DNA from 2 places in the Streptomyces sp. NPDC041940 genome. Region 2 is predicted to be linked to the other one. Evidence: riboswitches for the same ligand, from Rfam matches in the RefSeq annotation. Region 2 holds a riboswitch; the other holds the start of a gene.

Region 1 (3,923 bases), on a different contig from region 2:
CGACACACCGGCACCGTCCGGCGTGGCCGTCTCAAGACCCTGCTCGAACCGCACGTCGTCGTCATTCACGTACACGTTGACGAACCGGCGCAGCTTGCCCTGGTCGTCCAGCACCCGGGCGGCGATCCCGGTGTGGTTCTTCTCCAGATCGGCGATGACCTCACCGAGGTTCCCGCCCTCGGCGGCGACCTCGGCCTGCCCGCCGGTGTAGGTACGCAGGATGGTGGGGATGCGAACGTTGACGCTCATCGGAATATGACCTCCGGTTTCGATTGAGCTACAGCTGGGCCGCGTCCCAAGGGGCGCGGGGAACTGCGCGACCAGCCCCCACCGGCCCGCAGCGAACAACGGTTCAGACGAGCCCGGCGTCCCGGAACGAGTCCAGGTTGGGCCGGATGGTCGCGGTCAGCCCGGTCCCGGCCACCGCGTCCAGCGTCTTGAGACCATCCCCCGTGTTCAGGACCACCGTGGTCTTGGCAGGGTCGAGAAGCCCGTTCTCCAGCAGCTTCTTCGCCACCCCCACCGTCACCCCACCGGCGGTCTCCGCGAACACACCCTCGGTCCGCGCGAGCAGCTTGATCGCCTCGACGACCTGCTCGTCGTTCACGTCCTCCACCGCACCGCCCGTACGCCGCGCGATGTCCAGCACGTACGGCCCGTCCGCCGGGTTCCCGATCGCCAGCGACTTGGCGATGGTGTCCGGCTTCTGGGGCCGTACGACGTCGTGCCCGGCCTTGTACGCCGTCGACACCGGCGAGCAGCCCTCGGCCTGCGCGCCGAAGATCTTGTACGGCTTGTCCTCGACCAGACCGAGCTTGATCAGCTCCTGCAGCCCCTTGTCGATCTTCGTGAGCTGCGAGCCGGAGGCGATCGGCACGACCAGCTGGTCCGGCAGCTGCCAGCCGAGCTGCTCGCAGATCTCGTACGCCAGCGTCTTGGAGCCCTCGGCGTAGTACGGCCGCAGGTTGACGTTGACGAAGCCCCAGCCCTCGCCGGCCGGGTCGCCGATCAGCTCGGAGCAGAAACGGTTCACGTCGTCGTAGTTGCCCTCGATGCCGACGAGCTCGCCGCCGTAGATCGCGGCCATGACGACCTTGCCCTGCTCCAGGTCGTGCGGGATGAACACGCAGGAGCGGAAGCCGGCGCGGGCCGCGGCGGCACCGACCGCACCGGCGAGGTTGCCGGTGGAGGAGCAGGACAGGGTGGTGAAGCCGAAGGCGCGGGCGGCCTCCAGGGCCTGGGCGACGACACGGTCCTTGAAGGAGTGCGTCGGGTTGCCGGAGTCGTCCTTGACGAAGAGCTTACCGGCGTCGACGCCGAGCTCACGGGCCAGGTTGTCGGCCTTGACGAGCTTGGTCCAGCCGGGGTTGATGTTCGGCTTGTCCGCGACGTCGGCCGGGACCGGCAGCAGCGGGGCGTAGCGCCAGATGTTCGCGGGGCCCGCTTCGATGCGCTTGCGGAGCTCTTCGGCGTCGTAGGCCGAGAAGTCGTAGGCGATCTCCAGCGGGCCGAAACACTCCTGGCACGCGAAGACCGGTCCGAGGGGGACGCGGTGACCGCACTCGCGGCAGCTCAGGGCGGCGGCGGGGCCGAGGTCTACGGTGGATTCGGTGGTGCTTGCAACAGTCTGCGCAGCCATGTGAGGCGAGGCCCTTTCTCCTCATCTTCCTCACGACGCATCTCGCCGTGAGACGGATTTGGCACCTTCCCGAGCCGGGAGCCTCGCGCGTGTGGTCGACAGTGACCTACGAGAACCGACTGGAGGGTTGCCGGGACTTCAACGGGCCGTTTCCCTCAGTCCCTCTGGATGAGCTGTATTCGGTTGTCGACGTGGGTTGACCCCGGACATGCGATGGTCACCCGCGTTGTTCAAGACTGTAACCGACGACCAGGACAGTTGAGATAGTCGTCCGAACCGCGAGATGGCTCACGGTCCGTCCCGCCGAGAGTACGCAGAGGAGCCGCCACGGTGCTGGAAGAAGTCGAGCGCTGGCTGAGCACCCGTTCCTGGTCCGCGACCGATCGCCCCCTCCACCAGATACTCGCCGCCAAGCAGCGCACGGGCCAGACGGTCAGTGTCGTGCTGCCCGCGCTCAACGAGGAGGAGACGGTCGGCGACATCGCCGCCGTGATCCGCCACGACCTGATGCGGCAGGTGCCGCTCGTCGACGAGCTGGTCGTCGTGGACTCGGGCTCGACGGACCGTACGTCGGAGGTGGCCGCGGCGGCGGGCGCGACGGTGGTGCACCGGGACGCGATACTCCCGCGGCTGCCCGCGGTGCCCGGCAAGGGCGAGGTGCTGTGGCGCTCGCTGCTCGCCACTCGCGGGGACATCGTCTGCTTCGTCGACGCGGACCTGCGGGACTTCTCGTCCGACTTCGTCTCCGGGATCGTGGGCCCGCTGCTCACCGAGCCGGGCGTGGACCTGGTGAAGGCCATGTACGACCGTCCGCTCGGCGCCGCCGCCGGGCAGGGCGGCCGGGTCACCGAGCTGATGGCCAGGCCGCTGCTCAACATGCACTGGCCGCAGCTGGCCGGCTTCGTGCAGCCGCTCGGCGGCGAGTACGCGGCCCGCCGCTCGCTGCTGGAGCAGCTGCCGTTCCCCGTCGGCTACGGCGTCGAGCTGGGCATGCTGGTCGACGCCCTGCACCTGGCGGGCCTGGACGCCCTCGCCCAGGTCGACGTCGGGGTGCGCAAGCACCGGCACCAGGACGGTCAGGCGCTGGGCCGGATGGCCGCCGCGATCTACCGCACGGCTCAGCTGCGGCTGGCCCGCGGGCATCTGATCCGGCCGTCCCTGACGCAGTTCGAGCGGGGCGGGGACGGCTTCGAGCCGCGGACGTACTCCGTGGACACCGAGGAGCGTCCGCCGATGGTGGAGATCGCCGAGTACCAGGCACGGAAGGCGGCCTGACCGTGGCCTGGCAGTGGCCTGACCGGGGCTGTTTTCGGCCGTGCGGGTCAGGGGGCTGCCAGGTCCGTACGTTTGAGCGTTTCCGGGCCGGGCTAGGTTGAGGGCTATGGCTTCTACGTACGGTGCTGCACGGGTGCTGGTGGCCTCCAACCGCGGCCCGGTCTCGTACGCGGTGGGCGAGGACGGTTCGCTGAACGCCAAACGGGGCGGCGGCGGACTGGTCTCGGGGCTCTCCGCGATCGGCTCGGACGCGGACGCGCTGTGGGTCTGCTCGGCGCTGTCCGACGGCGACCGCGAGGCCGTCCGGCGGGGTGTCGGCGAGGACGGCGTGCGGATGCTGGACATCCCGGCCGACGTGCACGCCGACGCGTACAACGGCGTCGCCAACTCGGTGCTGTGGTTCGTCCACCACATGCTGTACCAGACCCCGCTGGAGCCGGTCTTCGACGCGGAGTTCCGGCGGCGGTGGGCGTCGTACGAGACGTACAACCGGGCGTTCGCGCAGGCGCTGGCGGAGGAGGCGGCCGAGGGTGCGGCGGTGGTCGTGCAGGACTACCACCTGACGCTGGTGCCGGGCATGCTCCGCGAGCTGCGGCCGGACCTGAGGATCGGGCACTTCTCGCACACGCCGTGGGCGCCGCCCGAGTACTTCCGGATGCTGCCGGACGACGTGGCCGGGCAGGTGCTGCGCGGCATGCTGGGCGCGGACCGGCTGGGCTTTCTCACCCGGCGCTGGGCGGACGCGTTCGTCGAATGCGCCGAGCGGTTCGGCGGCGGGCTCGGGGGCACGCGGGTCGGGGTGCACGGGCTGGGGGCCGACGCGGACTTCCTGCGGCAGCGGTCGCACGAGAAGGACGTCCAGGAGCGGATGTCCGCACTGCGGGAGGAGATCGGCCCGGCTCCGGACGGCGGCGCCCGCCGCACCATCGTCCGGGTCGACCGCACCGAGCTGTCGAAGAACATCGTGCGCGGTCTGCTGGCGTACCGGCAGCTGCTCGACGACCACCCC
Region 2 (3,923 bases):
CCGCGCGATGCCGGGCTGGGAGGTCAACTTCTGGGGCCACACGCTCGTCCTGGGCGTGTTCATCCCGCTGGTGCTCTTCGGTGTCTTCCTCGGGATCATCGCCCTCTACCCGTTCATCGAGTCGTGGGTCACCGGGGACAAGCGCGAGCACCACATCCTGGACCGGCCGCGCAACGCCCCGACCCGCACCGGTGTCGGTGTCGCGTGGGTCACCGGCTACATCATCATGCTGATCGGCGGTGGCAACGACATCGTCGCCACGCACTTCCATCTGTCGATCAACGCGGTCACCTGGTTCGTCCGGATCGGGTTCTTCCTGGGACCGGTCCTCGCGTTCATCGTCACCAAGCGCATCTGCCTCGGCCTGCAGCGCCGGGACAAGGAGAAGGTGCTGCACGGCCGCGAGTCGGGCATCATCAAGCGCCTGCCGCACGGTGAGTTCATCGAGGTGCACGAGCCGCTCAGCCAGGAGCAGATGTACACGCTCACCGCGCACGAGCAGTACCAGCCGGCCGAGATCGGTCCGACGACCGACGAGAACGGTGTCGAGCGCAAGGTGAAGGGCTCCGAGAAGCTGCGCGCCAAGCTCAGCGACTCCTACTTCGGTGAGGGCGCCCAGATCCCCAAGCCCACCGCCGAGGAGTACCGGGAGATCACGAGCGGCCACGGCCACCACTGATCGCTGTTTCGCCACGCCACAGAAGGGCCTCGTCCGGTGTTCGGACGGGGCCCTTCGTGGTGCCCGGGGCTGGATAGGGTGGGACCACTGCTTTTACGTGACGTACGAGGACCCAGGAGCGGCTGATGAGCGCTGTGACCCCCGCTGGAGGCGACACCGCGGCGGGCCGCTCCTGGCCCGCCCTGCTGAACGGCCTGCTGGACGGCAGGCACCTGAGCGCGGACGACACCGCCTGGGCGATGGACCTGATCATGCGCGGCGAGGCGACCGAGGCGCAGATCGCGGGCTTCGTGGTGGCCCTGCGGGCCAAGGGCGAGACCGTCGAGGAGATCAACGGCCTCGTCCGGACGATGTACGCGCACGCCAACGTGATCGAGGTACCCGGGGCGACGGTCGACATCGTCGGCACGGGCGGTGACGGCGCCAAGACGGTCAACATCTCCACGATGTCCTCGATCGTCGTCGCCGGCACGGGCGCCAAGGTCGTCAAGCACGGCAACCGGGCCGCGTCCTCGGCGTCCGGGGCCTCCGACGTGCTGGAGAAGCTCGGGGTCAATCTGGAGCTGCCGCTGCACCGGGTCGCAGAGGTCGCCGAGGAGGCCGGGATCACCTTCTGCTTCGCGGTGAAGTTCCACCCGGCCCTGCGCCACGCGGGCGCGGCACGCGGCCAGCTGGGCATCCGTACGGTGTTCAACGCGCTCGGCCCGCTGACCAACCCGGCCCGGGTGCGGTCCCAGGCCGTCGGTGTGGCGGACCCGCGCATGGCGCCGATCGTCGCGGGCGTCTTCGCCGAGCGCGGCAACTCGTCCCTGGTCTTCCGGGGCGACGACGGCCTGGACGAGCTGACCACCACGGCCACCTCCCGGGTGTGGATCGTCCGGGACGGCACGGTCACCGAGGAGCCCTTCGACCCGCGTGACGTGGGCCTCGAACTGGTCCCCGTGGAGGCCCTGCGCGGCGCGGACGCCTCCTACAACGCGGAGGTCGCGCGACGGCTGCTGGAGGGAGAGACCGGGCCGGTGCGGGACGCCGTGGTGCTGAACTCGGCGGCGGCGCTGGTGGCCCTGGAGCCGACGGCGGCGCCCCTGGCCGACCAGGTCCGTGCCGGGATGGCGAAAGCGGCGGAGTCGATCGACTCGGGGGCGGCGAAGCGGACCCTGGAGCGCTGGGTGGCCGCGAGCAACGCGTAGCTGATCCCCTACGGCGTCCCGCGATCCGGACTCGGGTTGCGGGACGCCGATCTTTTCCCGTACGTTCCTGATCAGGTCATGAGTGACAGTCATGAGGCCCCGGCCGACTGTCCGGCAACCCTCCGTCCGTGGCGGGGTGCCCCGGGTGAAGACCAGGCCGCAGGCAGCGAGGTCTGTGGCAAGCGCGTGACGAGGAGCTTCTCGTGAACCAGCGAATGCGATAGGGCCGCAGAGCCCCGCCTCCGCACCCCCTTCTTCCTTCACCCCCGCTTGAGCCGTACGTGCTCGCGGGCGGATTCCACCTGCCTTCACGGGAGTTCCGCCATGTCTGTCTCCACCGCTGCCGCCGCCCCGTCCGTTTGTGCCTCGCTGCCCGTTCTCGGCCGGGATGTCACCGTCCCGCTCGTGACCGGCGGCGAGGTCACCTACGCCGCGCTCGACTACGCCGCCAGCGCCCCGGCGCTCCAGCGTGTCTGGGACGACGTCGCCGCCTACGCGCCGTACTACGGCAGCGTCCACCGCGGTGCCGGGTACCTGTCCCAGCTGTCGACCGACCTCTTCGAGAACGCCCGGCGGACCGTCGCGGAGTTCCTCGGCTGCCGGGAGGGCGACCAGGTGGTGTTCACCCGGTCCACCACCGACTCCCTGAACCTCCTCGCCGCCGCGCTCCCGGACGGCTGCCAGGTCTTCGTCTTCGAGACCGAGCACCACGCCTCCCTGCTGCCGTGGCGGAACGCCCACGTCACCTACCTGGACGCCCCGAGCAGCCCGCGGCAGGCCGTCGAGATCCTGGAGCGCGCCCTCGCCGACCGCGACCCGCACGGGCCTGCCCTCGTCTGCGTCACCGGCGCCTCGAACGTCACCGGCGAGCTGTGGCCCGTACGGGAGCTGGCGGCGGCCGCGCACGCCCATGGCGCCCGGATCGTGCTGGACGCCGCCCAGCTGGCCCCGCACCACCCGGTGTCCGTCGCGGACCTCGACGTCGACTGGGTCGCCTTCTCCGGGCACAAGCTGTACGCGCCCTTCGGCTCCGGCGTCCTGGCCGGCCGGGCCGACTGGCTGCGTGCGGCGGACCCCTACCTCGCGGGCGGCGGTGCCTCGCGGAAGGTGGCGCGGCGTACGGACGGCGGCGTCGACGTGGAGTGGCACGAGAGTGCCGCCCGGCACGAGGCCGGCTCCCCGAACGTCATCGGCGCCTACTCCATCGCCTCCGCCTGCGCGGCGCTCACCGAGGCCGGGTTCGACAACCTGGTCGCGCGCGAGCAGTACCTGATCGAGAAGGTGCGTACCGGTCTCGCCGAGGTGCCGGAGGTCCGGATCCTCTCCCTCTTCGGCGACGATGCCCCGCGCGTCGGCGTCATCTCCTTCGTCGTCGAGGGCTGGAACAGCTCCCACTTCGCCGCCGCCCTCTCCGCCGAGTACGGCATCGGGGTGCGGGACGGGCTGTTCTGCGCGCACCCGCTCCTGCGGACCCTGCTGGGCAGCGACCCGCAGACCCAGGGCGAGTGCGGCGCACCGGAGGCGGCTCCCGGCGAGAAGTCCCTCAACGCCATCCGGGTGAGTTTCGGCGCGGGCACGCCCGACGAGCACGTCGAGCGGTTCGTCGGCGCGGTCAAGGAGCTGGTCCAGGACGGTGCGCGGTGGAACTACCGCACGGAGGACGGCCGTTGCGTCCCGGACACCTCCGCGTGAGCCGGTAGCCGGGCGCCCGGCAGGATCATCCGCAGGGCGCGTTCGGTCGCGTCCGTGAGGAGTTCGGAGGCCCGCGCCAGGGCCTCCGCCAGGGCCAGGACAGGGCGGCCGTGGGGCTTGGCCCGGCGGGCCACCTCGGCCGGGACCTTGCCGCGCGGTGTCTGGTGGTCCAGGGCGCCCTCGGCGGTGACGACCAGGTCGGCGCGGGCCGGCCGGGCGCGCCAACGCGGCTCCTCCGTACGGCAGTTCCCGGCCCTCCTCGTCCGCGTCGGGGTACTGCCGTTCCAGGAACACCGTCAGCAGCTGGTTCGCGTCGGTGAACGGGTGGCCATGGTCACCGAGGCGAGCGCGACCGCCATCAC

What was found. Region 2 has a riboswitch for S-adenosylmethionine ahead of ACZ6I3_RS02805 (aminotransferase class V-fold PLP-dependent enzyme). Riboswitches for the same ligand answer to the same signal wherever they lie in the genome.
Region 1: another riboswitch for S-adenosylmethionine. It lies ahead of thrC (threonine synthase); the one in region 2 lies ahead of ACZ6I3_RS02805 (aminotransferase class V-fold PLP-dependent enzyme).

Annotation. Positions count from the first base shown of each region.
Region 1 covers NZ_JBVJBP010000004.1:206,141-210,063, forward strand. The annotation lists gene ACZ6I3_RS10245 (MoaD/ThiS family protein) at 1-249, opposite strand, end outside; gene thrC (threonine synthase) at 353-1,639, opposite strand; SAM riboswitch class I at 1,658-1,814, opposite strand; gene ACZ6I3_RS10255 (glucosyl-3-phosphoglycerate synthase) at 1,970-2,914, shown strand; gene ACZ6I3_RS10260 (alpha,alpha-trehalose-phosphate synthase (UDP-forming)) at 3,021-3,923, shown strand, end outside.
Region 2 covers NZ_JBVJBP010000001.1:654,304-658,226, forward strand. The annotation lists gene qcrB (cytochrome bc1 complex cytochrome b subunit) at 1-679, shown strand, start outside; gene trpD (anthranilate phosphoribosyltransferase) at 805-1,869, shown strand; SAM riboswitch class IV at 1,944-2,060, shown strand; gene ACZ6I3_RS02805 (aminotransferase class V-fold PLP-dependent enzyme) at 2,194-3,561, shown strand; partial or broken gene ACZ6I3_RS02810 (glycerate kinase) at 3,516-3,779, opposite strand; gene ACZ6I3_RS02815 (hypothetical protein) at 3,748-3,923, shown strand, end outside.